3 regions of the Mesorhizobium sp. M1D.F.Ca.ET.043.01.1.1 genome follow, and region 2 is predicted to be linked to each of the others. Evidence: riboswitches for the same ligand, from Rfam matches in the RefSeq annotation. Region 2 holds a riboswitch; each other region holds the start of a gene.
The links. Region 2 has a riboswitch for thiamine pyrophosphate ahead of thiC (phosphomethylpyrimidine synthase ThiC). Riboswitches for the same ligand answer to the same signal wherever they lie in the genome.
Positions count from the first base shown of each region.

Region 1: another riboswitch for thiamine pyrophosphate. It lies ahead of thiB (thiamine ABC transporter substrate binding subunit); the one in region 2 lies ahead of thiC (phosphomethylpyrimidine synthase ThiC).
Region 3: another riboswitch for thiamine pyrophosphate. It lies ahead of thiC (phosphomethylpyrimidine synthase ThiC); the one in region 2 lies ahead of thiC (phosphomethylpyrimidine synthase ThiC).

Region 1 covers NZ_CP034444.1:4,285,855-4,296,138, reverse strand. The annotation lists gene EJ067_RS20820 (RNA polymerase factor sigma-32) at 1-477, shown strand, start outside; gene EJ067_RS20815 (caspase family protein) at 658-2,697, shown strand; gene EJ067_RS20810 (M48 family metalloprotease) at 2,789-4,231, opposite strand; gene thiQ (thiamine ABC transporter ATP-binding protein) at 4,439-5,200, opposite strand; gene thiP (thiamine/thiamine pyrophosphate ABC transporter permease) at 5,197-6,819, opposite strand; gene thiB (thiamine ABC transporter substrate binding subunit) at 7,069-8,079, opposite strand; TPP riboswitch at 8,122-8,236, opposite strand; gene EJ067_RS20785 (thiamine diphosphokinase) at 8,384-9,028, shown strand; gene EJ067_RS20780 (ABC-F family ATP-binding cassette domain-containing protein) at 9,030-10,284, shown strand, end outside.
Region 2 covers NZ_CP034444.1:6,165,213-6,175,496, forward strand. The annotation lists gene EJ067_RS29500 (UbiA family prenyltransferase) at 1-550, shown strand, start outside; partial or broken gene EJ067_RS29505 (FAD-binding oxidoreductase) at 547-1,904, shown strand; gene EJ067_RS29510 (EamA family transporter) at 2,028-2,492, shown strand; gene EJ067_RS29515 (NAD(P)-dependent oxidoreductase) at 2,489-3,496, shown strand; gene EJ067_RS29520 (aspartate aminotransferase family protein) at 3,520-4,992, shown strand; gene EJ067_RS29525 (hypothetical protein) at 5,001-6,236, shown strand; gene EJ067_RS29530 (FkbM family methyltransferase) at 6,233-6,988, shown strand; TPP riboswitch at 7,078-7,194, shown strand; gene thiC (phosphomethylpyrimidine synthase ThiC) at 7,300-9,114, shown strand; gene thiO (glycine oxidase ThiO) at 9,111-10,154, shown strand; gene thiS (sulfur carrier protein ThiS) at 10,081-10,278, shown strand; gene EJ067_RS29550 (thiazole synthase) at 10,281-10,284, shown strand, end outside.
Region 3 covers NZ_CP034444.1:3,779,013-3,789,296, forward strand. The annotation lists gene EJ067_RS18530 (thiazole synthase) at 1-679, opposite strand, end outside; gene thiS (sulfur carrier protein ThiS) at 681-878, opposite strand; gene thiO (glycine oxidase ThiO) at 847-1,848, opposite strand; gene thiC (phosphomethylpyrimidine synthase ThiC) at 1,845-3,680, opposite strand; TPP riboswitch at 3,784-3,900, opposite strand; gene EJ067_RS18550 (hypothetical protein) at 4,022-4,249, opposite strand; gene EJ067_RS35830 (hypothetical protein) at 4,912-5,373, opposite strand; partial or broken gene EJ067_RS35375 (SMC-Scp complex subunit ScpB) at 6,272-6,794, shown strand; gene EJ067_RS18565 (DUF433 domain-containing protein) at 7,328-7,978, shown strand; gene EJ067_RS18570 (DUF5615 family PIN-like protein) at 7,983-8,360, shown strand; gene EJ067_RS18575 (ATP-binding protein) at 8,382-10,284, opposite strand, start outside.

The sequences.
Region 1 (10,284 bases), 1.9 Mb from region 2:
TTGAGAAGATTGCGCGCCCGGCTCGCCAATGGCGCCGAGCCAATCTCCAACGCCTCGCTCTATCGCGAGGTCTCGGCCGCGCTCGGCGTGCCTGAGGCCGACGTGGCGATGATGGATTCGCGCCTTTCGGCTCCCGACAGCTCGCTCAACGCGCCTTTGGCCGACGAGAACGGCGCCGCCGAACGGATGGATTTCCTGGTCTCGGAGGATCCGCTTCCCGACGAGGTGGTCGGCGAGACGATCGACATCGAGCGCCGCGCCATCTGGCTGAAAAGCGCGCTCGGCGCGCTCAACGCCCGCGAGCTCCGGATCATCGAGGAGCGCCGGCTGAGCGACGACGGCGCCACCCTGGAATCGCTCGGCGAAGCGCTCGGCATCTCCAAGGAACGCGTCCGCCAGATCGAAGCGCGGGCCATGGAAAAGCTGCGGGTGGCGCTGGTCAAGCAGAACCCGGAATTCCTGGCGGAAGCAGCCTGAGCAGCAACTTGAAGTTGCTGACGCCAAAATATCTATAAATATCTACAAACCCAAAATATATCGCGAACGCAGCGACCTTTCTTCTTTTCCAAATCGGCGTATTGTGAATTCTTTAACAGACCCGCGGGCCGCAACTGGTCTTTGTTGAGCCAACAGACCATAGCGGATGGGGGATTTGCCATGCTGCGATGCTACGCGTTCCTTGCGGCCCTGATCCTCATGGGGTTCACGGCATTCGAAGCTCACGCCGATCGCAGGGTTGCCTTTGTGATCGGCAATTCCGCATACCAACAAATCCCGGCGCTTAAGAATCCGGACAGGGATGCTCGTGACGTGGCGAACACGTTCCGCTTGGCCGGCTTCGACGTGTTCGTCGCCAGGGATCTCACCAAGCTGCAGTTCGAGGAGCAGTTCCGCAACTATCTCGCCGCGGCGGACGGCGCCGATCTCGCCGTCGTCTATTATTCGGGCCACGGCTTCCAGATCGGCGGCGCGAATTTCCTCATTCCGGTCGATGCTTCGCTGAAGGCCGCGGCCGACGTCGAGGTCCAGGCGATCAAGCTTGACGACGTGCTGGAGCAGTTGCGCTCCAAGTCGAAGATCCAGGTGATCATCCTCGATGCCTGCCGCAACAATCCGTTCCCGCGCAAGGACTATTGGCTGCGCGACCAGCTGATCGTCGCTGGCGACACCGGCCTGGCGCAGGTGAAAAGCTCGCTGAACACGCTGATTGCTTTCGCCACCGAGCCGGGAGCGGTCGCCTATGACGGCGCCGGCAGCCTCAGCCCCTTCTCATCCGCCTTCACCCGCCGCGCGCTGGCGCCGGACCAGGAGATCCGCGCCGTGATGGCGGCCGTGCGCCGCGACGTGGTCAAAGCCACCAACGGCAAGCAGGTTCCCTGGGAAAACTCCTCGCTGATCGACGACGTGGTGTTGTTGCGCGGCCCGAGCCAACCGGCGCCGGAGAAAGTCCAGCCGTCGGCCATCGAGCCTGGCGCGCTGAACCTGCCCAGCGGTGCCGCCGAGGCGATCGAAAGCCGCGACATCAGCATTCCAGTCGGCGTTGGCCCGGTTTCATTGAAGCTGGACTTTCCGATCGGGGATCCCGCGGTCAGCCTGAAGCTGGCGAGCTATCCGGCAACCGGAATGCTGTCGTTGCCGGATCGCACATTGCCGCCTCAATCGAGCCTGACGGCCGATGAAGTCGACAATCTGCGTTACGAGCCGCAGATCGGTTCGGCAACTCCCGTCGAGGTTGGCTTCGAAATCCGCGCCGGCAACGCGTCCAGGTCGGCGACGATGAAGCTGTCGCCAAGCCTCAACCCCTGCGACCAGGCCGCGGGCGCGCCGCTGGACCTGCAAGGCGTCGTCGGCGGCAGGTTGCCGAACGAGATCGGCGGCGCGGCTGTCGAGGCTTGCGAGGCGGCGGTGACGGCCTACCCCGATGTCGCTCGCTTCCACTATGAGCTGGGGCGGGCGCTGCTGGCGGCCGGCAAGGTCGATGAGGCCAGGAAGGCCATCCAGGATGCCGCCGACAAGGGGCATGTCCGCGCCGTCTTCGAGCTCGGCTCCATCGCCTCGTCCGGCATAGGGACGGCCGTGGATCCAACGAAAGCGAGCGGCTTCTATTCGCAAGCTTCCGACAAGGGAGACCCCTACGCCATGGCCGCCTGGGGACGCGCCTTGTTCAATGGCCTCGGCGTCCAGCGCGATACCGGCAAGGGGCTGGACCTTCTGCTCAAGGCGGCGGCGATGGGGCATATCAATGCCATGAACGATCTCGCCCTGATCTTCCAGGAAGGCCGCAATGGCGTGCCCGCCGACCCGGGCCGCGCCCTGGCTTTCCTCAGAGCCGGCATCGAACGGCAAGGCGTGTATTCGATGAGCATTCTCGGTCTTCCCGCGCGCAGCACGCTGACGGCAGCGGTGTGCAAGCCCAAGGTCGTGCGGAAAATAGTCACCAAGATAAAGGTGGTCCGCATACCCACGCCAAAGACGCCACCGGTCGTCGAGGTACCGGTCAAGCCGATACAGAACGATACCGGACCGGCGCCTTGGCGCGGCAGTAACGGCGATCACTCGGAGCACTCCGGCAGCGGCGGCTCCGATGACGGAAGCTCTGAAGGCAGCAGCAGTGGCAGCTCTGACACCGGCGCCAGCACCGGCTCCGACACAGGAAGCACCGGCGGCTTTGACGGAGTCAGCTCCGGGCTCTTCTGACGGATACCAACAGCGTTGGCATGCGCGGCGCCAATCGAACAGGCGGCGCCGAGTCGTCTTCGCGCAAACCGCCTGAATGCGGGCGCCGGCCCTACCTGTCGGTGACGATCTTGACCTTGTCGCCGGCCGATACGGTCGCGCCGGGCGACATTGCATTGAGCACGCGAAAGAGGTCGAGCTTGCGGTCGACGCCGACCATCTGGGCGGCAAGCGTGCCCATGTTCTGGCCCGGCTGCACGGTGACCACCCTGATATGCAGTGGCTTCAGCGCCGCCTTCTCGGCCGCGCTCAGCGTGCGGAACGAACCGCTGACCGAGCGCGCGACCGGCTCCAGCGCGCTGCTGGCCGAAGGCGCGGCGGTGAGCAGCCGGTAGACCTGCCCGCCGGCGCGGATGACCGCGATGTCGAACTGCCAGCCTTGCGCGCTGGCATGCGCCATCGCCGCCTCGTTGCCGTTGACCGTTTCCTGGCGCACGCTTGAGTCTTCAAGTCCGGCGACCCAGCCGCTTCGGATGTAGTCGGTCAGCGACACCGACTTGTCGATCGCCACGCCGTCGAATCGGATGGCAATGTCGCCCGGACCGGTGGCGGTCACGGCGGCCGCCGAATTGTCGATGACGAAGCCGTCCGGCACCGAGAACGAGACGCCGAGGCCCGGATGCAGGAAGGTCTGCCCGCGCACATAGCCTTCTTCCGGCGTGTCGCCGTAGAGCAGACCGTCAATGCCGGCGAGGAAGGCGTCGCGGTCGCGCGTGCCGACGCCCGGTGGCCCGAAATTGCGGGCAAGGCGCTGCGCCAGCTCGATGCGCTGCGGCGTGTTGGGGTGCGTGGCCAGGAAGTCGAGGCTGGCATCGGTGGCGCCGCTGACCGAGCGGAAATCGGTATAGGCCGACATCGACTGCAGGAAGCGGCCGGCGGCATAGGGGTCATAGCCCGCCTCGCCGATCGACTTGATGCCGATGGCGTCGGCCTGCAGTTCCTGGTTGCGCGAGAACTGCGCCAGTTTCAGCTTGCCGCGGATGAGCGCCGCCTTGGCGGTCGGGCTGTCGCCGAGCACGTCGGAGACCACCTTGGTCGCCAGCCCTTCCTCGGCCTCGAGCTGCTGCCGCTGCAACCCGTGATTCGCGGTGACGTGGCCCATCTCATGCGCGATGACGGCCGCGAGTTCCGAGGAATCGTTGGCAAGCGCCAGGAGCCCGCGCGTGACGTAGAGATAGCCGCCCGGCAGCGCGAAGGCATTGACGTTGGGCGAATTGAGAATGGTGATGCGATAGGTCTGGGTCGGGTTGGCCGACACCACCGTCAGGTTGCCGACGACCTTGGCCACCATGCGCTCGAGCTTCGGATCGGAATATTCGCCGCCATAGGTGGCGAGTATCCGCGGATGCTGCGCTTTCGCCATTTCGGCGAGCTTGGCGTTGGCGACGACGTTGTCGACCGTGATCGGCTTGTCAGAGGGCTGGAAGCCGGACTCCTGCACGTCCGGCGGCGTGAACATCTGGCAGCTCGCCAGCGCCACGGCAAAGCCGGCCATCGCGAAAAATCGCGCCAGCGGCCTCGTCCACACTTTCTCGATGCCGGTCGTCAGATCGGCTTCCTTTCGAAATCTTTCGGCAAATCACGGCCACTCCGGACCAGCATGGCCGGACCTAGCCACACTCCCCCGGACAAGGCAAGCAAACGCCGGATTACCCGCAGCCGGTTTGGCCGTAAATTATGTCCGCTTCCGGGCAATGTGTTGTCATCCGGCAACGCTGCCGCCTCGATCGCCGATATAGCGCCGGAAGGCGACCGGTCCAGAGCCGTCGAAGAAATCGGCGGCCGACCCCGTTGCCGCGACCCTGCCCTCGTCCACAAACACGATCTCCTGACCGATGCGGCGCGCATCCTCCGGCTGGTGCGTGACGAAAACCACCGTCATGTGCCGCTCGGCATGGATGCCGGCCACAAGGTCGAGCATGTCGTCGCGCAGCGCAGGACCAAGCGAGGCGAAAGGCTCGTCGAGCAGAAGCACAGGACGGTCGCGCAGCAGCACCCTTGCCAGCGCGACGCGCTGGCGCTCGCCGCCCGAAAGCTCGCGCGGCAGCCGCTTCTCCTTGCCGGCAAGGCCGACGCGCCCCAGCGCCTCCGAGACCGAATGACGGTCGGCGGCAGTGAGCTTGAGCGATGGCGAGCGGCCGAGCCCGACATTGCCCTCGACCGAAAGATGGGCAAACAGATTGTTTTCCTGGAATACCATCGACACCGGGCGCGCCCAAGGCGCAGCAGTGCCGACATCGATGCCGCCGATCAGCACCTTGCCCGCATCGGGCGATTCGAAGCCGGCGACCAGGTTGAGCAGCGTCGATTTGCCTGAACCGCTTGGCCCCATGACGGCGGTGATCCTGCCGGCGGCGAATTCGGCGTCGAAGCGGAATGACGCCTCGCCATAGCTGAACGAAACGCCCTTCAGCGCGACGGCGAGCGCCTTCTGTGCCGCAATCCCGTCGGTCGTCCCTGTCATGCCGTTGCTTCCCGCCCCAGCCAATCGGCGGCGACCACCAGCATCAGGCAGACGAGGCCGAGCAGCAAGGCCAGCCCCGCGGCGTCAGCGGTCCGGTAGCTGCCCATGCGCGCCAAGAGGAGATAGGGCAAGGTCTGCACCGAATCGCTGCCGAACAGCGCGATCACGCCGAGGTCGCCGAGCGACAGCGCCATGGCGAAGGCGAAGCCCGTAGCGAGCGGCCGTCTGAGCGCCGGCCAGTCGACCAGGCGCAGCCGGTTGCAGCCGGAAATGCCGAGCGCCAGGCAGAGGCGCTCATGACGCTCGCTCGCCGCATCGTAGGCCGGGCGAACGGCGCGGATGGCGAACGGCATCGCCATCACCGCGTTGACGGCAACGACCATGACCGGCGCGATGGCGAACACATCGGTGATGGTGCGCAGGGCCAGGAACCAGCCGGCGCCGACCACGATAGGCGGCACGACGAGCACGAAGCCGGCGCCAGTGTCGGTGGCATGCTCGAGCAGCGACGTGGCGCCGCCCGCGCGCCGCCGCAGGGCCAGCGCGCGCCGGGCGGCGATCAGCGCCAGGGACAGCGCGACGCTTGCCAGCGCCGACAGCAAAGCAAGCCCGGCGCTGGTGAGCGTCGCCCGGCGCACCGCCTCCTCGCCGGCCAACCGTCCGAGATCGGCCTTCAGGCCGGCCAGCACGGTCGCCGCCATCGGCCCGGCGACGAACAGCAGGGCAAGCGCGATCAGGCCGGCATTCAGCACCGTCTCAGCCTGGCCTGCCGCAAGATAGCGCCGTGGCGCGACGGGCAAATTGGCGTCGCCGACCGTGTTGGCGCCGAGCCGCGTGAGCATGGCGACCACGACAAAGGTCAGGACGATCTGGAGAAACGTTAGTGTCACGGCCCGCGCGGGATCGAAATCGAAGCGCAGCGCCTGGTAGATGGCGACTTCCAGGGTCGTCGCGGCCGGTCCGCCGCCCAGCGTCAGCACGATGGTGAAGGAGGTGATGCAGAGCATGAAGACCAGCCCGGCGACGCCCGGCAACGTCGCGCGCAGCGCCGGCCATTCGATCAGCCGCAACGCCGGCCAAGCCCCCATGCCGAGCTGGCTCGCCAGCCGCCACTGGTCGGCCGGCACGGTGCCAAGCGCCTCCAGGAACAGGCGCGTGGCCAAAGGCAGGTTGAAGAAGACATGCGCGATGAGGATGCCGGAAAGGCCATAGATGCCAGGCCATTCCCCGGCGCCAAGACTGCCGAGGACGCCGGCAAAGTAGCCGGCACGGCCATAGAGTGCCAGTATGCCGAGCGCCGCCACGATTGCCGGCAGCGCCAGCGGCACGGCGAAGAGCTGCAGGATCAGCCGACGGCCCGGAAAGCCCGGATGCCTGGACAGGGCGCGTGCCACCAGCAGCGCCGGCGCGACCGACAGCAATGTCGACAGCAGCGCCTGCCACAGCGTGAAGCGGGCGACGCGGAACAGGTAGCCATCGAAGGCGGCGAGAGCGCCGGACAGGTCGTTCGCGCCTTCGAGGATGAGCCCGGCGAAGGCGCCGCCGATGAGCACGGCGATTGCCGCAAGGGCGACGATGCCGGCGGTGACGCGGGAGTCAGGGCGCGGTGCGGACTGCACGCTGCACCACGTGGGCAGGGCTGAAGGCTAGCGAACGCCGCGTTCCTTCGCGCCCCCCTCTGTCCTGCCGGACATCTCCCCCACAAGGGGGGAGATCGGCAGCTTTGGCGCCCCACTCTTTCCTGCACCGTCGGCGATTGGCGAAATCGCCGATGACAACCGATCTCCCCCCAAGTGGGGGAGATGTCCGGCAGGACAGAGGGGGGCGCCGTAGAGCAATCATCTTGGAAGGATAATAACCAAGACCACCTACTTGCTCATCGCCGCCAGCCACTCGTCCACCCAGGCCTTGCGGTTGGCCGCGACCTCTTCCGGGCTGAACAGCAAGGTCTTGGTCGGCTTCACCAGTTTGTCGAAGGCCGGGTTGAGCGGCTTGTCGGTCTTGCCGGCCGGGAACATCCAGTTGGTCTCGGGGATGACGTCCTGGAATTTCGGTCCGGTCATGAAAGCGATGAATTTTTCCGCCAGCGGGTTCTTCGCGCCCGTGGTGGTGATGCCGGCGACCTCGATCTGCAGGTATTCGCCCTCCTCGAAGGACGCAGCCTGGTAACGTTCGGTGCTCTCGGCCACCATGTGGTAGGCCGGCGAGGTGGTGTAGGACAGCACCATCGGCGCCTCGCCCTTGGTGAACAGGCCGTAGGCCTCGCTCCAGCCGGGCGTCACGGTGAGCACTTTTGCCTTGAGCTTCGCCCAGGCTTCCGGCGCCTTGTCGCCATAGACCGACTTCACCCACAACAGCAGCCCCAGGCCCGGCGTCGAGGTGCGCGGATCCTGGATGACGATCTTGTCGGCGGCGTTGCCCTCGACGAGTTCCTTCAGGCTTTTCGGCGGGCTCTTCAGCTTCTCGGTATCGTAGACGACGGCGAAGTAGCCGTAGTCGAAGGGCACGAACGTGTCATCGCTCCAGCCGCCCGGCACATTGTTGCCGGACACTTCGCCATGCGGCGCGAACAGTCCGCTCGCCTTGGCGTCGGCCGTCAGGTTGGTGTCGAGGCCGAGCACGACATCGGCCTTGGTGCCGGCGCCCTCCAACTTGACGCGATTGAGCAGCGCCACACCGTCGGCGACGGAGACGAATTCCAGATCGCAGCCGCATTCGGCTTCGAATTCCTTCTTCACCGCGGGTCCCGGACCCCAGTCGGCGGTGAAGCTTTCATAGGTATAGACGGTGAGCTTGTCCTTCGCCTCGGCGGGCGCGATGCCTGCCAGAAGTGAAACAAAGCCTATCGCGAGAATAAGCCGGGACAACAATGAGCGCATCGGCGCCTCCTTCGTTCGCGTTAAAGGAATTGAGGCGTCGGATGGTCCGAAACGTCTAATCCCTCCGCCGGTACAAACCGGATCAGGTTCAGCGGGTTGGCTTTGTCGCCTCTCAGCCGGTTCGCTAAGTCAGCGTCCGGCACCCCGTTAGAGCGTTTCGAGACATAGGCCCGGCCGATGCGGCGCGCAAGCGGAAGTTTGCCGGGGCATCCAATGCATCACGGCCTATTCTGGAACGCAGCGCCGTTTGGTTTGGATGCGCCTGGCTTCCGTTTCACGACCGGGGCTGGTAAGGGCGACGCCCATGGGCACATTCACCATCCTGCTTGGCGGCGACCTCGTCCGCACGCCTCGGCTCGATCGCCAGATCGAAGGCTCCCGCGTCATCGCCGCCGACGCCGGCATCGGCCATGCCCGCATGCTTGGGCTGATCCCTGAGCTTTGGGTCGGCGACTTCGACTCGGTGCCGGCGAACCTTCCGGCCGACCTCGCCGCCGTGCCGCGCAAGATCTTTCCGGCCGAGAAGGACAAGACCGATGGCGAGCTGGCCATCGCCGAGGCGCTCGCGCGCGGCGCCACCAGCCTGGTGCTGGCCGGCGCCTTCGGCGGCAAGCGCGCCGACCATGCCTTCCTGCATCTGGCTCTCGGCGTGCGGCTGGCCGAGGCGGGCACGACGGTGCTGCTGACCAGCGGCGCCCAGGAAGGCGTGCCCATCCTGCCCGGCACAGCCGGCTTCGACTACGCCGACGGCACGCTGTTTTCGGTGCTGGGCTTTTCCGAGCTCGCCGGCCTGACGGTCTCCGGCGCCAAGTGGCCGCTTGACCGTGTCGAGGTGGCGTTCGGCTCCTCGCTCACTATATCAAACGAGGTCAAGGGCCGGCTCGAGATCGCGCTCGAGCGTGGCCGGGCGCTTCTGCTCGCCCATCCCTATCCTCTTCCCGAAAGCTGACATGGCTCCGCCTCTTCTCAATCTCGACGGCATAAAACTGACGTTTGGCGGCACGCCGCTGCTCGACGGCGCCGCGCTCAGTGCCTCCGCCGGCGAGAAGATCGCGCTTGTCGGCCGCAACGGCTCCGGCAAGTCGACGCTGCTCAAGATCGCCGCCGGGCTGATCGAGCCGCAGGATGGCGAGGTCTTCCGCCAGCCTTCGGCGACGGTTCGCTATTTGCCGCAAATGCCCGACATGGACGGCTTTGCCTCTGTGCGCGCCTATGTCGAGGCAGGGCTGGGCCCGGCCGACGACCCGCATCGCGCCACCTATCTGATGGATCATCTCGGCCTGACGGGGGAGGAACGGCCGAACGACCTTTCCGGCGGCGAGGCGCGCCGCGCGGCGCTTGCCCGCGTCATGGCGCCCGAACCCGACATCCTGCTGCTCGACGAGCCGACCAACCATCTCGACCTGTCGGTCATCGAATGGCTGGAAGAGGAGCTTGCCCACACCTCGTCCGCCGTCATCCTGATCTCGCACGACCGTCGCTTTCTCGAACGCGTCTCGCGCGCCACGGTCTGGCTCGACCGCGGCCAGACGCGGCGGCTGGACAAGGGGTTTGCGCATTTCGAGGAATGGCGCGACCAGGTGCTGGAAGAGGAAGAGCGCGAGCAGCACAAGCTCGGCCGCCAGATCGTGCGCGAGGAGCATTGGCTGCGCTATGGCGTCACCGCCAGGCGCAAGCGCAACATGCGCCGCCTCGGCGAGCTGCAGACCATGCGCCAGCGCTTCCGTAGCCATCGCGGCGCCGAGGGCACCGCGACCATGGTGGCGAGCGACGCCGCCGAATCCGGCAAGCTGGTGATCGAGGCCAAGAGTATCGAGAAGAGCTTTGGCGACCTCACCGTCGTCAAGGGTTTTTCGACCCGCATCCAGCGCGGCGACCGTGTCGGCCTGGTCGGCCCCAACGGCGCCGGCAAGACGACGCTGCTCAAGATGCTTACCGGAGAGCTGACGCCGGATGCAGGCACAGTGCGGCTCGGCGTCAATCTGGAGATCGCGACGCTCGACCAGAAGCGCGAGGCCGTCGACCCGCAGGAGACGCTGGCGCATTACCTCACCGACGGCCGTGGCGAGAACCTCGTGGTCAATGGCGAGCAGCGCCACGTCGTCTCCTACATGAAGGATTTCCTGTTCAAGCCGGAACAGGCGCGCACGCCTGTGCGCGAGCTTTCCGGCGGCGAGCGGGCGCGCCTGCTGCTGGCCCGCGTAC
Region 2 (10,284 bases):
GCTCGGCGGCTACATGGTCGTGACCACTGCCTATTCGTTGTCCTTCAAGCGCATGCTGCTGATCGACGTGCTGACCCTCGCCGGCCTTTACACGATCCGCGTGCTGGCGGGCGCGGCGGCCACCGGCGTCGACGTCTCGTTCTGGCTGCTCGCCTTCTCGATCTTCTTCTTCCTGTCGCTTGCGCTGGTGAAGCGTTTCGTCGAACTGCGCACGACCGCCATCGCGGCCGGCGAGCGCATCGCCGGCCGCGGCTACCGCACCGAGGACCAGGAGATCGTCGCCCAGGCGGGCATGGCCTCGGCCTTCTCCTCGGCGCTGGTGCTGGCGCTCTACATGGACAGTGTGGCGGTGCGCGAGCTTTATCCGCATCCGTGGCTGATGTGGCCTCTGGCGCCGATCGTGCTTTATCTCACCATGCGGGTCTGGATCCTCGCGCGGCGCGACGAGATGCACGACGATCCGGTCGTCTTCATCATCCGCGACTGGCGCAGCCAGATCGTGGTCGCCATCGGCGCGGTGCTTCTGGTCGCGGGAGGCTGGGGCTGGTGACGGCGGGCGGCGAACGCTTCGGCAGCTTCGGGCTGGCGACGCCTCCGGCGCGCCATTCCATCCCCGCCGACGATGCCATCACGCTGTTGAAGAGCGGCGCGGCCAAGCCTGGTTCGCTCATCGGCTACGGCAATGGCCGCTCCTATGGCGACAGCTGCCAGAACGACGCCGGCACGGTCGCCGACATGCGGCCGCTCAACCGCATCCGCGCTTTCAACGCCGAGACGGGCGCGATCGAGGCCGATGCCGGGGTGCTGCTTTGCGACATCATCGCCCATGCCGCGCCTTACGGTTTCTTTCCGGCCGTGGTTCCGGGAACGCAGTTCGTCACGCTCGGTGGCGCCATCGCCAACGATGTCCACGGCAAGAACCACCACCGGCGCGGCACTTTCGGGTGTCATGTCGAATTCTTGACCCTGCTGCGGTCCGACGGCCGGATCTATCGCTGCTCCGATTCCGACAACGCCCATCTGTTCAGGGCGACGATCGGCGGCATGGGGCTCACCGGATTGATCCTGTCGGCGTCGATCCGGCTGATGCCTGTGCCCTCGCTCGACATCGTCGAGAAGGCGACCCGGTTTCGTGACCTCGGCGAATTCTTCGACCTTGCGGATGCCGCCGACAAGGCCAATGAATATGCCGTCGCCTGGATCGATCAGCTTGCCGGCGGCCACGAGCGCGGGCGGGGCCTTTTGTTCACCGGCAACCATGCCGAGCACGGCTCGCATGCCGCCACACGGGCAGGCAGCCGGCTCTCGGTGCCCGTGCGGCCTCCCTTCAACGTGCTCAACCGCCCGTTCCTGACCGTCTTCAACGCTGCCTATCGGTGGAAGAAGGGCCGCTCGCCTGATGCGCGCCGGGCGGGCTACCAGGGCTTCTTCTTTCCACTCGACGGCATTCGCGACTGGAACCGGCTCTATGGGCCGCGCGGGCTTTTCCAACACCAGAGCGTGGTGCCTGAGACCGCCGCGCGGCGCGCCGTGCCGACCCTGCTCGAAGCGGCGCGGCGGGCAGGCCAAGGCTCGTTTCTCACGGTGCTGAAGCGGTTTGGCGACGTCCGTTCGCCCGCGTTGCTGTCGTTCCCGCGGCCCGGCTACACGTTGACGCTCGATTTCCCCAACAAAGGCGAAATGACGCTGAGCCTCCTCGCCGAGCTGGACTGCATCACGGTCGAGGCCGGTGGCGCCGTCAATCCCTACAAGGATGCGCGCATGGGCCCCGAAACCTTCGCGGCGTCCTTCCCGGAATGGCAGCGGCTGGAGGCGCTTCGCGATCCCGCCTTCCTATCGAGTTTCTGGGCGCGGACAGCGAAAAACTGGATGTTGGACGAGGTGCGGCCGAGGCGGCGGAATAGGTCGAATTTGAGTAAGTCTTGGTAAATAGAACGTTAATTTCGGGGTTTACTCAAAATAGACATGTGATTTCACGAAATATTTGCGGGTTTGTAGTAGGACCGCTCTGGGGCGGGGTGGCAACAATGAAATACATCGTCTTTATTCTCTTCACGGTCCTGACCAATGCCGCTGCGCAGCTCATGCTGAAGCAAGGCATGATGTCGATGGGACCGATCTCGTTCGAGGGCGTCAATCCGCTCTTGAAGCTGCTGCAGATCGTGTTCAGCCCATGGGTCTTCCTCGGCCTGTGCACCTTCGTCATCTCGATGGCCTCGCATCTCTATGTGCTGTCGAAGGTCGAGCTCAGCTTCGCCTATCCATTCCTCAGCCTCGCCTATGTCGCGGTCGCGGTCTTTGCCTATTTCGTCTTCCGCGAGGACCTCAATGGCTGGCGCATCGCCGGCATTGCCTGCATCTGCGTCGGTACCGTGCTGATCGCGCAAAGCGGCCGCGATCTGGGCGGCCGCGATCTGGGCGGCCGCGGGCAGGAGGACCAAACCGCTTCCATCACTTCCGACAAGATCGGCACAAGCGAGATCGTTCGATGAGACATGTGATTTTCGGAGGCGACGGTTTCGTCGGCCGTCACCTTGCCCCCAAGCTTGCCGATGTCGGCGAGAACGTCGTTGTCGCCGACATCGTCAAGAGCGACCTGCCGCACTATCGTTCGGTGCGCTTTATCACTTGCGACGTGACCGATCCGGCTTCGGTCGCTGCAGTCGGCCTCAGGGCCGACGACATGGTCTACAATCTGTCGGCCAAGATGCTGTCGCCGATCCAGGTGCGCGCCAGGCGGCACGACTTCTTCTTCCCGGTGAATTTCCACGGCACCGAGCACATCATCCAGGCGATGGACATGGCCGGCGCCTCGAAGCTGGTGCACTACACGACCGACATGATCTACGGCCATACGGTGGTGCTGCCGATGACCGAGGAGCACCCGGTGGCGCCGCTCGGCGAATATGGCCTGTCGAAGCTCAGGACCGAGGAGCTCGCCGCCGAATGGCGCAAGCGCGGCATGTCGATCTCGCTGTTCAGGCCGCGCCTGATCATCGGCCCCGGGCGCCTAGGCATCCTGGAAAAGCTCTTCAAGCTGATCGATTGGAACCTGCCGGTGCCGATGATCGGCTCCGGCCGGAACCCCTACCAGTTCATCTCGGTGTTCGACTGCGCCGAGGCGGCGCGCGCGGCCTGGAAGGCCGGCGTGCCGAACGAGGCCTATAATCTTGGCTCGCTCAATCCGCCGCCGGTGAGAAAGCTGCTCGGCGACCTGATCCGCCATGCCGGCTCGAGATCGATTCTGCTGCCGACGCCGGGCTGGGCGGTCAAGCGCACGCTGGACCTGCTCGACCAGTTGAACATGCCGATCATGGATCCGGAGCAATACCTGATCGCCGATGAGGACTGCGTGCTCGACGTGTCCAAGGCCGAGCGCCAGCTCGGCTGGGTGCCGCAATATCGCGACGAGGACATGCTGATCGCCGCCTACAGCGAATACCGCGCCAAGAAGGACGGCCACGCCGTCGCCACCGAACAGGTTCCTGCCGAATAAGGCGACGAAGGGAGATTTTCGAGATGACCGTCATGGCCAAGCCGGAACACAAGGGCACGCGCGCGCTGGTCGAGGCGCCGGCGCTGTCGCCCGCCACCATCGCCAAGCCCGACCTGATCAGCGTCGAGCAGGCCAAGGCGATGGACGTCGCCCGCATCACCGGCCTGTTCAAGGCGCATCTCAATCCGGGCCAGCTGCATTTCATGAAGCTGCTCGGCTTCCACAAGGTCAAGGTCGAGCGCGCCGAAGGCATGTTCTACATCGACCAGAACGGCCGCGAGATACTCGACTTCTTCGGCGGCTTCGGTTCGCTGGCCTTCGGCCACAACCATCCGCGCATCCTGGAAGCGCGCAAGAAATTCCAGGAGGAGAAGCGCCAGGAGATCGCCATCGCCTTCATGTCGCAATATGCGGCGGCGCTCGCGCACAACATCGCCAAGTGCTCGCCCGGCGATCTCGACATGGTGTTCCTCGGCTCGTCGGGTTCGGAAGCCATGGAAGCGGCGGTGAAGCTCGCCGAACGCGCCGCCGGCCCGAAGCGGCCGAAGATCGTCTATGCGGAGAACTCCTTCCACGGCAAGACCAAGGGCGTGCTGGCGATCACCGACGGCCAGCTCTACCGGGCCGACTTCAAGGTGGCCGACAATGTCGTGCGCGTTCCCTTTGCCGACATCGACGCGGTCGAGCGCCTGTTCAAGAGCGATCCCGAGATCGGCGTGATCGTGCTTGAAACCATCCAGGGCGGCGGCGGCATCATCCAGGCAGAGGCGCAATACTGGCAGAAGCTGCGCGCGCTCTGCGACCGGCATGGCGTGCTGTGGGTCGCCGACGAAGTGCAGTGCGGCTATGGCCGCTCCGGCCGTTTCTACGCCTTCGAGCACTATGGCGTGGTGCCGGATGTGACGGCGCTGGCGAAATCGCTCGGCGGCGGCAAGGCGGCGGTCGGCGCCATGATCGCCAGGCGCGACGTCCACATGAAGGCCTATGGCACGCCGAAGACGGCGATGATCCATGCCATGGCGACGTTCGGCGGCATGGGCGAGGCCTGCGTCACCGCGATCGAGGCACTGAACGTCCTCTATGACGAGGGCCTGATCGACAATGCGGCTTCGACTGGCGACTACCTCCTGCAGCGGCTGCAGGCGCTCAAGGCGAAATATCCGAAGATCATCAAGGATGTGCGCGGCAAGGGCTTCATGGTCGGGCTCGAGTTTCACGATTTCTCGCACACCTTGCCGATGGTGCTGCGTCCGGTGGTGAGCGTGCTCGACGACAAGCTGAAGGGCTCGCTCTCCGGCTTCGTCGGCTCGCTGCTCCTGCGCGACTGCGACGTGCTCGTCGCCTTCACCGAATACAACCGCAACGTTATCCGGCTCGAGCCGCCGCTGATCTGCCAGCGCGAGCATGTCGATCGTTTCGTCGATGCCTTCGACAGCCTGCTGTCGCGCGGCATCGTGGCGATCGTGAAGGATTTCGTGAAGAGCCAGGTCCGCTGAGGCCGGCGATGCTGACCAGGCCGCCCATTGCCCCGACCAATGCGCTCGACCGGCTGACCGGCGCCGGTCTTGCCTGGGGCGAGGGAACATACGCACGGTTCGCCGCGCCGATCGGCGCGGCTGCCTTCTCGCTCTACATCCTGCTCACCGCTGTGACGGCCTGGTTCATGCCAGATGCCAATTGGGACATGCTGGCTTACCTCGCGATTGCCGAAGAAGGCACCTATCCAGATCCGAAGGCGCTGCATGACTATGCCTACAGCACAGTGAAAGCCGGCGTGTCGGCGGGCGACTACAAGACGTTGTCCGATGATGGCGGCGGCTTCCGCAGCCACATGGCGGAAAATGCTGCCGACTTCCATTCGCTGCTCGGCATGTACCGGATCAAGTTCCTCTACGCCGGGATCCTGTCGAGTGTCAGCCATGTCGTCTCGCCGGTTGAAGCGATGCGGCTGGTGCAGGTGTTCTCGGCGTTGTTGTTCGGCGCGATCACGCTCGCCTGGCTGCGCTCGGCAGGCGCGCTGGCGCTGGCGCCGGTCGTCGGCGCGGTGCTGATCATGGCCGCTTTCGGCGACGCGGCACGGGCCTCGACGCCCGACCTCTTGTGCTCGGCGCTGTTTCTCGGCGGGCTATTTGCCTATGTGCGCAAACGCGAAGCGGCGACGGCGATCCTGCTTTTCCTCGCCTTCATGGCGCGGCCGGACAACATCGTCTTCCTCGCCATTTTCGCCGTGCTGCTGGTCGCGTTCCGCCAGAAGGCGTGGGGGGCGCTGGCGGGCTTTGCCGCCTCGTTCGTCGCCTATTTCGCCATCTCGCATTGGGCGCAGCATCCCGGCTGGTGGCCGCATCTGTGGTTCTCCAGCATCGAGCAGCACTACAATATGGACGGTTTCGAGCCGCCGTTCTCGGTGGCGGCCTATCTCAAGGCTTTCGCCGCCTCGGTGGTGCGCGCCATCGACGTCAACAACTGGGTCGGCGTTTCCGTGCTGGCTTTAGCCGGATGGTATGGGCTCGACCGCGCCGGGTTCCGGCTCGACCGCCGCGCCGGTATCCTGCTTGCGGCATTGGTGCTCGGCGTGCTTGCCAAGTTCACCGTCTTTCCGATCCACGATACCCGCATCTATTTCCCTAACCTTCTGCCGCCCTTCCTGCTGCTGGCAGCGCCGCTGATGGCGCTCTGGGCATCGGCGAGCCCGGGCGGGCAGCGCGAGGCGCAGCATCTCGTTCCCGGAGGCAAGTCATGAGCCCGGTTTCCAGCTTCGCGCGCGTTCTGTTGTCGCTCGGCTTGCCTGCCAGCCTGCTCGATCGCGGGCCCGCGCTGCGCGGCACCAAGTTCCTCGCCAAGGCGGCGCTCAAGGCGCGCTTCGGCGGTGGACGGCCGTTCCAGATGGTCAATGTCGGCGCCTGCGACGGCGCGCTGTTCGACGACGTGACGCCCTGGCTGCACCGCATCAGGGGTGCTCGGGCGATGCTGGTCGAGCCGATCCCGTACAACCAGAAGCGGCTGCGCGCCAATTATCCGGACAAAAGCCGCTTCGTCATCGAGCCGGTGGCTGTGACCAGGACAAAGGGCACGATAACGGTCCACACCTTTGATGCCGCCGCGCTCGAGGCCGGCACGCTGCCGATCGAGTTCATCGGCTGCTCGTCGGTGACCGACACCAATCTGATGTCGGGCAAGAATGCCTGGGGCGAGGCCGACGCCAACTTCAACAAGTTCGCGCCGCATCTGAAGGACATCGAGGTGCCGTCGGAGACGCTGCAGACGCTGCTCGACCGCAACGGCATCGGCTATATCGACGCTTTCCTGGTCGATTGCGAGGGCGCCGACTGGATGGTGTTCGACCAACTCGAGCTCCAGCGCTACCGGCCCGGCATGATCAAGATCGAGGTCGGCGCGCTGCCGGCCGCCGAGATCGGCCAGGTCGTGGTCAAGCTGAAGACCGCCGGCTATCAGGTCGGCTTCCAGGCCGAGGACATCTGGGCCTTCGCCTGACTTTCGCCGTCGGCTTACGCTCCACCGCCATTGTCGGCCCGGCCGGCCTTGATGCGCTTGACAAGACGGCGCCGGCCCGTTCAACTTGAGCCATTCACCAGGGGAGTCCCGGCAAGGGGCTGAGATACTGCTGGCTTTCGCGGCGCAGTGACCCGTTGAACCTGATCCAGTTCATACTGGCGTAGGGACGGTGCAAGCGCTTTGCGGGGCTCCATGCCCGAAGACCTGTTTCGCGCAGGTGGACCAAGGCGGCTTTTCATCCTTCCGGCACAGAACTGGGTCTCCAATGCAGATGAGCAAAGGAGCCTCAAATGAATGCCTTGACCCCCACCGTTTCGACGGGACCGCTGCCTGCGTCGCGGAAGATCCACAAGAGCGGCATCCTCCATCCGCAGGTCAGGGTTCCGATGCGCGAGATCGCCGTCCACCCCACCGCCGGCGAGCCGCCGGTGACGGTCTACGATCCGTCGGGCCCCTATACCGACCCGGCGATCGAAACGGACATCGAAAAAGGACTTGCCCGGCTTCGCCAGGACTGGATCGCGGCGCGCGGCGATGTCGAAGCCTATGACGGCCGCCACGTCCGGCCGGAGGACAACGGATTTGCGACGGGCGAACGGCTGACGCCGGAATTTCCTGTCCGCAATCGTCCGCTGCGGGGGAAGGCCGGCAAGGCGGTGACGCAGCTTGCCTATGCACGCGCAGGCATCATCACGCCCGAGATGGAGTTCGTGGCCATACGCGAGAACCTTGGCCGCGAGATGCTGCGGGGCAGGCTGCAACAGGATGGGGAAGCGTTCGGCGCGTCGATACCGGATTTCGTCACGCCGGAATTCGTGCGCGACGAGGTGGCGCGCGGCCGCGCCATCATCCCCGCCAACATCAACCATCCCGAGAGCGAGCCAATGATCATCGGCCGCAACTTCCTGGTGAAGATCAACGCCAACATCGGCAACTCCGCCGTCACCTCCTCGATGGCCGAGGAGGTCGAAAAAATGGTCTGGGCGATCCGCTGGGGCGCCGACACGGTGATGGACCTGTCGACCGGCCGCAACATCCACAACATCCGCGAATGGATCGTGCGCAACGCGCCGGTGCCGATCGGCACGGTGCCGCTCTACCAGGCGCTGGAGAAGGTCGGCGGCATTGCCGAGGACCTGAGCTGGGAGGTCTATCGCGACACGCTGATCGAGCAGGCGGAGCAGGGCGTCGACTATTTCACCATCCACGCCGGCGTGCGGCTGCACTACATCCCACTGACCGTCGACCGGGTCACGGGCATCGTCTCGCGCGGCGGGTCGATCATGGCCAAATGGTGCCTGCACCATCACCGCGAAAGCTTCCTTTACGAGCACTTCGAAGAAATCTGCGACATCGCCAGGGCCTATGACGTCTCCTTCTCGCTCGGCGATGGCCTTCGCCCCGGGTCGATCGCCGACGCGAACGACAAAGCGCAGTTCGCCGAACTGGAGACGCTTGGCGAACTGACCAAGATTGCCTGGGCAAGGGACTGCCAGGTGATGATCGAAGGGCCCGGCCATGTTCCCATGCACAAGATCAAGCAGAACATGGACAAGCAGCTTGCCGTCTGCGGCGAGGCGCCGTTCTACACCCTCGGACCATTGACCACGGACATAGCGCCCGGCTACGACCACATCACATCCGGCATCGGCGCCGCCATGATCGGCTGGTTCGGCACGGCAATGCTCTGTTACGTGACGCCGAAGGAACATCTCGGCCTGCCGGACCGCAACGACGTCAAGACCGGCGTCATCACCTACAGAATAGCCGCGCATGCGGCAGACCTTGCCAAGGGGCATCCGGCTGCGAAGGTCCGCGACGACGCGCTTTCCCGCGCGCGCTTCGAGTTCCGCTGGGAAGACCAGTTCAACCTGTCGCTCGATCCCGAAACGGCGCGCTCGTTCCACGACGAAACCTTGCCCAAGGAAGCACACAAGGTGGCGCATTTCTGCTCCATGTGCGGGCCGAAATTCTGCTCCATGCGCATCTCCCACGACATCCGCGCGGAAGCGCAGAAGGAGGGAATGGCGGCGATGGCGGAGAAATACCGCGCCGGCGGCGATCTCTACATGCCGGTCGACGCCAACTCGGCCGAGCCGTCATGAAGGTGCTGGTCAAAGGGGCCGGCGTCGCCGGCCTCACCGTGGCCTATGAGCTCGTCCGCCGCGGCGCGGCGGTCACCGTCGCCGAGGTCCGGCCTCGCCTGGGCGGCAATGCGTCGTGGGCCGCAGGCGGCATGCTGGCGCCATGGTGCGAGCGCGAGAGCGCGGAGCAGCCGGTGCTGGATCTCGGACGCGGCGCCGCCGACTGGTGGGATGCTGTTTTGCCCGGCCAGGCGACACGTGCGGGAACGCTCGTCGTGGCTGCGCCGCGCGATGCAGGCGAGGTCGACCGCTTCGCCAACCGCACTTCGGGCCATCGCTGGCTTGGCGAGGACGACATCGCTGGGCTGGAGCCGGACCTTGCCGGTCGTTTCAGGCGCGGGCTGTTCTTCCCCGGCGAAGCGCATCTCGACCCGCGACGGGCCATGGCCGCGCTTCATGACAAGCTTGTCGCGATGGGCGTCGACTTCCGTTTCGCAACCGACGGCCAAGGCCTTGCGGGCTTCAACCACCAGGTCGACTGCCGGGGGATCGCGGCGGGTGATGCGGCCCTGCGCGGCGTTCGCGGCGAGATGCTGATCCTGCGTACGCCGGATGTCTCGCTGTCTCGCCCCGTCCGGCTGCTGCATCCGCGCTTTCCGCTCTACATCGTGCCGCGCGCCGATCATCATTTCATGGCCGGCGCGACGATGGTCGAAAGCGATGAGGCCGGCCCGGTCACTGTCCGTTCCATGATGGAACTGGCGGGCGCCGCCTTTGCGGTCCATCCGGCCTTCGGCGAGGCGGCGATTGTCGAGATGAGCGCTGGTGTCCGTCCAGCCTTTGCCGACAATTTGCCATGCGTCGAAACGCTCGGCAACGGCGTCGCCATCAACGGGCTTTATCGCCATGGCTTCCTGCTTGCCCCCGCCATGGCGCGGCAGGCGGCCGACATCCTGTTCAATCCCGACAAACGCGTGGAGCTTGCGCATGAAACTGATCGTCAACGGAGAAGCGCTCGACAGTGCCGCCGCGACGCTGGCGGCGCTGCTTGCCGAGCTTGACTATGAAGGCGATTGGCTGGCGACGGCCGTCAACAGCGACGTCGTGCACAAAGCCAACCGGGCCGAATTTCGATTGAACGACGGCGACCGGATCGAAGTCCTTTCGCCCATGCAGGGAGGCTAGCCATGT
Region 3 (10,284 bases), 2.4 Mb from region 2:
CGACCGCCTTACCGAAAGCACGCGCCATGCCGACCGGATATGCCGCCTTGGCGACCGCTGTGTTCAGGAGCACGGCGTCAAAGCCGAGTTCCATGACGGTGGCCGCGTGCGACGGCCGTCCGAGCCCCGCATCCACAATCAGCGGGACGCCAGGGAAATATCCGCGCATCGAGCGCAGCGCCGTCATGTTGACCGGTCCCAAGGCGGAACCGATCGGTGCGCACCACGGCATCAGGACCTTGCAGCCCGTTTCCAGCAGCCGCTCGGCGACAACGAGATCGTCGGTGGTATAGGGGAATACCGCAAAGCCGTCCTCGCACAGGATGCGGGCGGCTTCAACCAGACCGAACACATCCGGCTGTAGCGTGTCGTGATTGCCGATCACTTCGAGCTTGATCCAGTTGGTGCCGAAGACCTCGCGCGCCATTTTCGCGGTGGTGACGGCTTCCTTGACGGAGAGGCAGCCGGCGGTATTGGGCAGGATTCTGGCGCCCAGCGAGCGGATCAACGACCAGAATTGTTCGCCGGCTCTACCGCCCGCCATCTCACGCCGCAACGAGACGGTCACCACCGACGTGCCCGACGCCTTGACTGCATCGGCAAGGATGGCCGGCGAAGGATATTGAGCGGTGCCGAGAAGCAGGCGCGACGAAAGCTCGGTTCCATAAAGCTCCAACATGCTAGCCGCCCTGCATGGGCGAGAGGATTTCGATCCGGTCGCCGTCGCTCAACTGGAACTCCGTGCGGTTGGCTTTGTGCACGAGGTCGCCGTTGACGGCGGTGGCGAGCCAATCGCCCTCATAGTCGAGCGCGGCAAGCAACTCGGCCAGCGTGGTGGCGGCAATCTCACGCGCCTCGCCGTTGACCATCAGTTTCATGAGCATGCTCCTTGGTTCTGTCTTGACTGAAAACCAGGCCGGCAGCCTGGCGCGCCATGGCGGGGGCGAGGAGAAAACCGTGACGATAAAGACCGTTGATCGCGATGATCTCACCGTCTGTTTCGACGCGTGGCAAATTGTCGGGAAATGCCGGACGGACACCCACACCGGTTTCAACGATCTCGGCCTCACCAAAGGCCGGATGGAGGGCATGGGCGGCGCCCAGCAGCTCCATCATGGAACGCGCCGTCACCGGTCCGGCGCTCTGGCTTTCAATCATCGTCGCTCCGATCATGAAACGGTGATCGGTGCGCGGCACGGCATAAAGCGGAAAGCGTGGATGAAGCAAACGGACCGGCCGCGACAGCGAGACATCAGGCGTGCGAAGGATCAGCATTTCGCCGCGAACACCGCGCAGCCTGTCATCGGCCGCTGCCATTCCCATGCAGTCTATCTGACGGGCGAAACCCGAAACAGGCCGGGCGTCGCAGCCGAAGTGGAATTTGACACCCATGGTCGCAAGGTTGTCATGAAGTGCCGCCATCGCCTGGCGTGGGTCGAGGTGAGCCTCGTTGGGGAAGAGCAATCCACGCCGGAAGCGGCCGGCGAGGTCGGGTTCCAGGAGCGCAATTTCGTTTTCATCGACGCGCCTATGCCCTGACGTGCGACTGGCGAACCGGTCAAGCTCACCGGCATCACGCGGCGCGGCCACGACCAATGTCCCGGCCCGTGTCACCTGACCCGACAGCACCGCATCCCACCAGTCGGCAGCGTCGCGTCCGAGATCCAGCACCGGCTGCTCCGCGCTTTCGCGCTCGCACCATGGCGCCAGCATGCCGCCGGCGAACCACGACGCGTTGCCGCCAAGGCCATGCCGCATCTCGGCGACTGTGACCGTCGCGCCGCGGGCGGCGAGTTCGAAAGCGACGGTGAGGCCGGCAACGCCGGCCCCTTTGACGAGCACCCTCATGATGGTTTGGGAGCCTCCGGCACGACCGGTACGCCAGTCTCGTCCGCCGGCATGTAGAGATCGCCGCCCTCCCGGTATTTTGCCGCCATTGCCGCCATGCCTTCCTTCTGAGCCTCGGCACGGATGTCGTGGGAAATGCGCATGGAGCAGAATTTCGGCCCGCACATCGAACAGAAATGTGCCAGCTTGTGCGCCTCCTTGGGCAAGGTCTGGTCGTGGAAGGACCGTGCGGTTTCGGGGTCGAGCGACAGGTTGAACTGGTCCTCCCAGCGGAACTCGAAGCGCGCGCGCGAAAGGGCATCATCCCTGGTTTTCGCTGCCGGATGGCCCTTCGCCAGATCGGCTGCATGGGCGGCTATCTTGTAAGTGATCACCCCAATCTTGACGTCGTTGCGGTCGGGAAGGCCGAGATGCTCTTTCGGCGTGACGTAGCAAAGCATTGCGGTGCCGAACCAGCCTATCATGGCGGCACCTATCCCTGAGGTGATGTGGTCATAGCCCGGCGCGATGTCGGTCGTCAGCGGCCCCAACGTGTAGAACGGCGCCTCACCGCACACTGCGAGCTGCTTGTCCATGTTCTGCCTGATCTTGTGCATGGGGACATGGCCCGGGCCTTCGATCATCACCTGGCAGTCCTTTGCCCAGGCAATCTTGGTGAGTTCTCCAAGTGTTTCCAGTTCGGCGAATTGCGCCGCGTCGTTCGCATCGGCGATTGAACCGGGACGAAGGCCGTCGCCGAGCGAGAAGGAAACGTCATAGGCTCTGGCGATGTCGCAGATCTCCTCGAAATGCTCGTAGAGGAAGCTCTCCCGGTGATGGTGCAGGCACCATTTGGCCATGATCGAGCCGCCGCGCGAGACGATGCCCGTGACCCGGTCGACGGTCAGCGGTATGTAGTGCAGCCGCACGCCGGCGTGGATGGTGAAATAGTCGACGCCTTGCTCGGCCTGCTCGATCAGCGTGTCGCGATAGACCTCCCAGTTGAGGTCCTCGGCGATGCCGCCGACCTTTTCGAGCGCCTGATAGAGCGGCACCGTGCCGATCGGCACCGGTGCATTGCGCACGATCCAGTCGCGGATGTTGTGGATGTTGCGGCCGGTCGACAGGTCCATCACCGTATCGGCGCCCCAGCGGATCGCCCACACCATCTTTTCGACCTCTTCGGCCATCGACGATGTGACAGCCGAGTTACCGATGTTGGCGTTGATCTTCACCAGGAAATTTCGCCCGATGATCATCGGTTCGCTCTCGGGATGATTGATGTTGGCGGGAATGATTGCGCGTCCGCGCGCCACCTCGTCGCGCACGAATTCGGGTGTGACGAAATCTGGGATCGCCGCGCCGAAGGCTTCGCCGTCGCGTTGCAGCTTGCCGCGCATCACCTCGCGGCCGAGATTCTCGCGGATGGCTACGAACTCCATTTCTGGCGTGATGATGCCGGCGCGCGCATAGGCAAGTTGGGTCACCGCCTTGCCCTGCTTGGCCTTGAGCGGCCGATTGCGTATCGGAAATTCCGGTGTCAGGCGCTCGCCGGTGGCGAATCCATTGTCTTCCGGCCGGACGTGGCGGCCGTCATAGGCTTCGACATCGCAACGCGCCGTGACCCATTCGTGGCGAAGCCGGGCAAGGCCTTTTTCGATGCTGGTTTGGACTGATGGATCGGTGTAGGGGCCGGACGGATCGTAGACGGTGACGGGCGGTTCGCCGGCCGTCGGATGGACGGAAATCTCGCGCATCGGCACCCTGATCTGCGGGTAGAGGACGCCGGGCTTGTGGATTTTCCGCGAGGCGGGCAGTGGTCCCGTCGACACGGCGGGGGTGAGGGCATTCATCGTGAGGCTCCTTTGCTCATGCATTGGAGACCCAGTTCTGTGCCGGAAGGATGAAAAGACGCTTCTGTAGACCTGCTGCAGCAGGACCTCGGGCGTAAACTCCCGCAAAGCGCTTGCACCGTCCCTACGCCAGTATGAACTGGATCAGGTTCAACGGGTCACTGCGCCGCGAAAGCCAGCAGTATCTCAGCCCCTTACCGGGACTCCCCTCGTGAATGCCTCAAGTTGAATGGGCCGGTGCTGCTTTGTCAAGCGCCTTCGGGCGCCTTCGGGCGCCTTCGGCCGGTGGCGACGTCCGGCGGCCGGCCGAGCGGAGAGCTCGCGCATGCATCGGGGACAAGTCACGCCCCGTAGACCAGGGCTGGAATGGCCAAAGTCTCATTCGCTTCGTGAAGGATGGAAAAACTGTATCGGCCATGTGCGTCGAGATCGACCGAGTAGCTCAGGCGGTCACGGATGTGGTTATCCTGGTCGAAGGCGACGATTTGCGGCTTCAGCGAGGTGATTTGCACCACGTCCAGGTAGATGGAGTTGCAGATATGATCTGGTCGTCGGGCTGGCAGGTGCAAGCGGCCGCTCTATTCAGGATGCGGCATCGGCGGCGTTCCCGATACCAATGATATCTTGCGGGCAACTTATGCAATCACCGGCTTCGTAAAACCCGACGGCGGCGGCCGTGTCCTGGCGCTGAGGATGTGCCGCTGTTCCAGCAGAGAAATCGCGTGGGCGCGGAGTTTTCGCTCTGCGAGGAAGAGTTGACGCAATCGTTTAGCTTGCTTGCAGTTCGTAGAGACCCGCCTTTGAAAGCAACTAAGCTATTGCATTGATATGTTGGTGCGCGATCGATCGCTACATAGCCGGCCGCCATTATCCGAGTATTGATCCGCCGGTGTTCGTGTTGCCGTATATGGCAATCCCTGCGAGATCGTCGCGGCCGGATCGGCCGCACCCTCTAGTCATAAAAGGGGAAGCGACCGAGAATTCCGCTGCCGAAAACTTCTCTGGCTTGGCTATGCATGCGGTAGATGAGATCGCCGCCTACCGCGACCTGGTCGAGGAAGGCATCGACGCCCAGTTCGGACAGCCTGGTTATCGCAATGCGTTAGCGGCTCAGACTTGCGGTCTCGAGAGCGGCCTTTGGGGGTCACCTCTTTTTTGTTTCAGAGGTTGGAAGACGGCTGCTCGTTACCCAATAGAAATGGCGACTACGGAACGCGATCGATCGCGGCCATCAGGAAACACCTGTCTTCGGCTCAACCTCGACATGGCGTCCGATCGACCGCAGATATACAGCTATCTCGTCCATGAGATGATCGCGTTCGCCGTAGATCTCAGCAATCCTGCGCAGCTGTGGCTCGACGGACCTCCGTTGCGCCGGCGTCAAATCAGCATCGCCAAAGACATATCCCAAGTTGCCAATCGCGCAAATGTTGCAGCCGGCCTCCACAACTGCTTGCACGAATGCCGGAATGTCTTTTTCTTGCATAGTCTTCATGTCGAACCTCTCGTGAATGGCGTGCTTGCGCGCCCATGCTGCCTTTTCAGCGTGTCCTCTGGGCGGCGCAAGCCTTGAGCGTAATTGTGCCGGGCAACCTCGACTATCCCGTCTGCCACGCTCTTTAGAGTCGGTGGGGTCTGGTGATTGCAGGCTGGGCCACTCAAAAGCCTGCAAGAAGAAAGTCATGGCGACCATTGCTCAAGATCGCGAGGGTGCGTGCAAGACCTTCCGTTGGCAGTCATGCACGCTCACCCAGCAACTGGGTATTGAGCAACTGGGTCTCACGTCGCGGGTCTCGTGTGCTTCACAGCCGAAAATAAGGTACCACCGTGGCTATTCTCAAGTGCAGGCTACCTCTTCAGGACACGGCGGAGTGCCTTCCGACGCACCCCTGGTGCAACGTGCGACCTAACGAGACACATCTCGTTCGCGTTCCCTCGACCTTTCTTCGTATTGCTGCTTGCCCTGCGATTTCAGGCCCTCTGCTAGCTTCTCGGCCGCTCTTTGGCCTGCAATGTCACTATTCAAGATCATATCCGACATCCCTGGATGGTCATAACCGTAATGCGCATGCAGTTTCCCTCACGAGCAGCGCCTATCCGTCGATTAGTTCGTCTTCCGGAACCCGAAGCCCTTTTTATCCGGCGTACCTATCCACCATTCAACCGGTATACCTTTCCCAACTTTGGCGGACCATTTACCTCAGGCATGATCATCTCGCGTGACATTTTTTTTTGGCGCCATCATCGCACGTGGCATTTTCTAAAAACCAAGACGTGTCAATTTGTAAAATCAAGGATGCGGCCGCGCCCGTTGCGAGGATTTGCAGGTAGCTCTTCAGCCCCAACACGATGTGTGAGGCGGCGGTGGAAAAGGCAACCGACGGCGTCGACGCGTCCTTTGATGATCGCAAGCGATATGCTTCGTCGCGAGCCCAGATTGCGGTCTCGGGCACAAGGCGAGATCACAGTTCTGCGATCTGTGGTAACGCGAGCCCGCAAAGCGCCGCTGCGGCCACCGCTTTTGGAATCTGGACGAGATTCGTCGTCGTCTGAGATCAGTTGATCGAGCAGTTCGCGCGCGCGGGACGCGCTTGCGGTGCAGTCTCTCCCGCGAGCTCGCCCGTGACCTTCTCATCGACGACATCCGAGAGCTGCGCGGACGGCCCTATGACCTCGTCGCTGTCGCCGGCGGCTGGAAGCACCTGACACGGCCGGCCTATGCCGATGCCATCCGCGCCTGCGGAAGCAGCGGGCGTGCCGTGGACCTGACGTGGTCGGACGTGCTGATGCTGATGTGCATCGGCACTTCCAGCCGATTACCCGCGCCGAATTGTCGTCGGTTTTCGGGAAGTAATCAGTCGCGACCTGATCGGCCATCTGCGGCACCGGCCTGATCGCGTCGAACCCGCGCAGTCCGACGCCCGGCGCTCCCTACACCTATGTGACGACAAAAGCGTCCTGCTCGAGTTCGGCCTCGACACGCTTCGCGATCTCCCGGACTGCGAGGCGCTCGAGGATGCCGGGCTGCTGAGCAGAGATGAGCTGCTTGCTGGTGAAATTATGCCAGAGTTGGCTAGTGGCCATGAGGATGCGGGTTTGGATACGGAGGAATAGCTTGGCGCTGCAGACGCTGTGGCCACCGGGCTTGCGAGTGCTTCCAGCTTTCCATAGCGAATCTAGCGCGCCCAAGGGCGTCCGAAATTTGTAGGCAAATTTCGGACATGGACACGGTCAGCGACGTCAAGCAGGCAGCGGTATGCGGCCTCTGCACCGCTGTCGCCCAAAAATTCGTGGCCATGGGCAAGCCCCACTTGAGACCCCCAGAGAGAACGCTCGTGAGCGATGGAAACGGTTTTGGTCCAAAGCTTGATACAGATGGCCTGCAGATGGGTGTAGGGTTTCAAAGCGCTCGAAGACGCGCCTTCGCAGAGTTAAAAGTCCGCGACGAACTCGTGTGTCGTTTGTCGCCAACTGCAAATTCGATAGTTAGCGCAATTATACTGCGCCGAGTCTGCCATCTCGAGCCCCAAGGGTTTGTGAGGCCTCTCGGCTCACCACCGCCTTTGCTAACCGCCGTGATTCCAAAGACGCGTGCCTTTACGGAGGGGGTCAAACGGCCTATATTATTCTTTATAAGGAGAAGAATAATGGGCACACTTGCTCGCATCTACACCCCCGCAGAGGCAGCCGCCGTCAGCGGGATAGGAATCAAGGCCGTGCACAATGCGATCGACAAACGCATTGTCGATACTGTGCCAAGCACTGCTCGGCGCATCGGTGGGGTCGTCCGACGGGCATTGACCGGCGAGGATTTGCTGCGGCTCAAGCTTTGGTATGGCGTGGGTGCGACATTGCCCGCTGATCGTCGCTACCGCCTGTTCGAGGAAATCAAAGCTGCCCCAAGGGCCAAGACCGTAAGGGCCGACGACCTGCTGATCGTCGACGTCGCCGAGGCACGTAAACAGCTCAAAGCGCGCATCGTGGATCTTGATGAAGCGGAGGCCGCCATCGGCCGCGTTAAAGGGGTGATGGGCGGAGAGCCTGTCTTCAAAGGAACCCGCATCCCTGTTCGTATGATCACGACGATGCTAGCGCAGGGCGCAGATGAAGCGGAGGTTCTGGAGGGATATCCGAAGCTAACGCCGCGCGTGATTGAGCTCGCCAGAATGTGGGTCGCCGCGCACCCGGTTCGTGGGCGGCCTAAGAAGCTGGTCGAGCAGGGCGTGAAAATAAAGTCGTCGAAGCGCGTGGTTTTGAAGGGCGACCCAGGTCCGTCGGCCAGGTCGAGACGCGTGTGACCTCGTGAGGTTTCTGATCGATGAGTGCCTGCACACGTCTCTGGTTGCGGTAGCCCAAGAACGCGGACATGAAGCAAACCACGTCAACTGGCTTGGGCTAAGCGGCGAAACCGACTGGGACCTCATGCCGCTCATTATCGATGAGGATTTCACCTTCGTCACCAACAATGCTAAGGACTTCAGGAAGCTCTATGCCAAAGAACCGGTTCACGCCGGCCTGATTATCGTCGTCCCTCAGGTCGGGCCTGAAAAACAGAGAGAGCTCTTCGATGCTCTCCTCGAGGATCTTGGCCCAGAGGAATTCCTGATTAATGAAGTTATCGAAATCGAGATCGAAAACGGCATTGCAATCGTAACACGATACGATCTGCCGTCGCCCTAGCTGAGGCTGCGCGATCTCCGCTTATGACCGACCCGGTTGCCAGTCGCTCATCTGCAAAATGTTACCGCCGAGTTTTGCAAACGCGCGTTGGCGGCAGGAGAAAACGAGAATCTGCTGATCGTGTGATTGACGATGCAAAGCGTCGAACATGCGCTCGATGCGGTCGTCATCGGAATAAACCAAAGCGTCATCCAGGATAACCGGTGTGGGTCGGCCGTCGCGGGCAAGCAAACGGGCGAAGGCCAGACGTGTCAGAACCGAAAGCTGTTCTCGCATGCCGCCACTCAACCTATCGACATCCTCATCCTGACCATTGCGGCGAACGGTCTGTGGCAACAGTGTGTTCTCGTCGAACACTATGGAGATGTCATCGAATAGCAATCCAAGCAGCGGTCGCAGCTCGGACATGACCGGCTTCAGATAAAGATCGCGTGCCGTCGAGCGCGCAGCGACCAGCGTCGTGCGCAGCCGGTCGAGGACGGCTTTTTCGAATTCGAAGCGTCTCGCTCGCTCTCCAGCGATTTCCAATTTTTCTGTGGCCTCGCGCAAAGCTTCTTCCACCGCGTCGTCGGACCGAGTGCGAATATGGCCATTGAGATCGGCCAGGGTTACACGCAACTGACTTGCTTCCTGTGTGGCGGCATCCTGAACCGAACGGGCGCGGCGCAGAACGGCTTCAGCGCTGGTGAGATCGCGAGCGCCGTCGCGCAGGGGAGCAGCGCGCATTTCGGCCGCTTCGCGCAGCTTTTGTCGTGCGGTGGCCTCGGTGAGCAGCAAGCGCCCCTTTTCCTCGCGCGCTGCATCGGGTCCCAATATGACCTCGAGGCTGGTCAGTTCCGCCTGGATGGTGACATAAGCCGTCTCCGCAGCCATGACAGCCTCGTCGGCATGGCTGCGCAAAGGCAAGGCCTCGCGCACGCTGTTGCGTGTTGTCGCCACACGCTGCTCGGCTGCGGCATGATGTTGCCGGATCTGTTCTGGATCGACTTTGAGTTCGAGGTCCCCGGCCCCGAGGGCACTCAGACGAGCAAGCTCCTCGTGTAATTGCTGTATCCCCTTGGGCGCGAGATCGGCAAGTCGCTGACGCGCCAAGCCCAGTTCGGTAGCTTTGTCGCGCGCTTCCACTAGGCGCTGGCGTGCCGTCCTGAGGCTATCGACACCGAGGGACGCAAGCAGGCTGCGGTGCTTCGCTTCGGCGTCTTCGATGGTCCGGTCGGCCTGCTGCGGCCGATTCGATCGCAGGGTCAAGGCTCCGATGCCGGCAATATCCAGGCGTACGGTGCCAGCAAAGCTTTGGTCTTCTGCATGGGGCAAGGGCTTGGCATCGATGGTCACCAAATCGGCGGCGCCGTCCCGGTATTCCATGCATAGCGTCGGCAGGGTTGCCAGGTGAGCTGCACGAAGGCTGGCGATCTCGATTTCGAGCGCCTGGAGTTGCTCGACAGCTTGTTCCGGCACCGCCAGCATCGCCAGTGCTGCCTCTCCATCTTCGATCTGGGTTCTGGCGACTTCGGCTTGTTTCAACCGGTTGTCCGAGCCGGCCAGTTGTTCGGCAGCGTCACGCGCCAAAAGAGTCGCATCCAGCCGCGCGAGCAATTCGCGTGCTTCGCGCTCTTCCAGTTCGGCTGCTTGAACTTCGCCCATCGCTTGTTCGTTTTCGGCAATGGCAGAAGCGCGCCGATCGAGAACCTCACTGCGGCGAAGCTGCGCAATCGTCGACTGCTGGCGCAAATCCGTGGCTCGTTTGAGCGCGGTCCGAAAACTATCGAGGGCCTGCTGCGCCGCGTCGTGGTGAATTGCGGCAAGGGCAGCTTCCGCCTCGGCGGCTTTCAAGGCTTCGCTGTGCGATTTGGCGGCCTCGACTGCGGCTTCCGCGGCCGAGATGGCTTCCCGCCGAGTGGCGCCTTCTTCGGGGTTTTCAAGC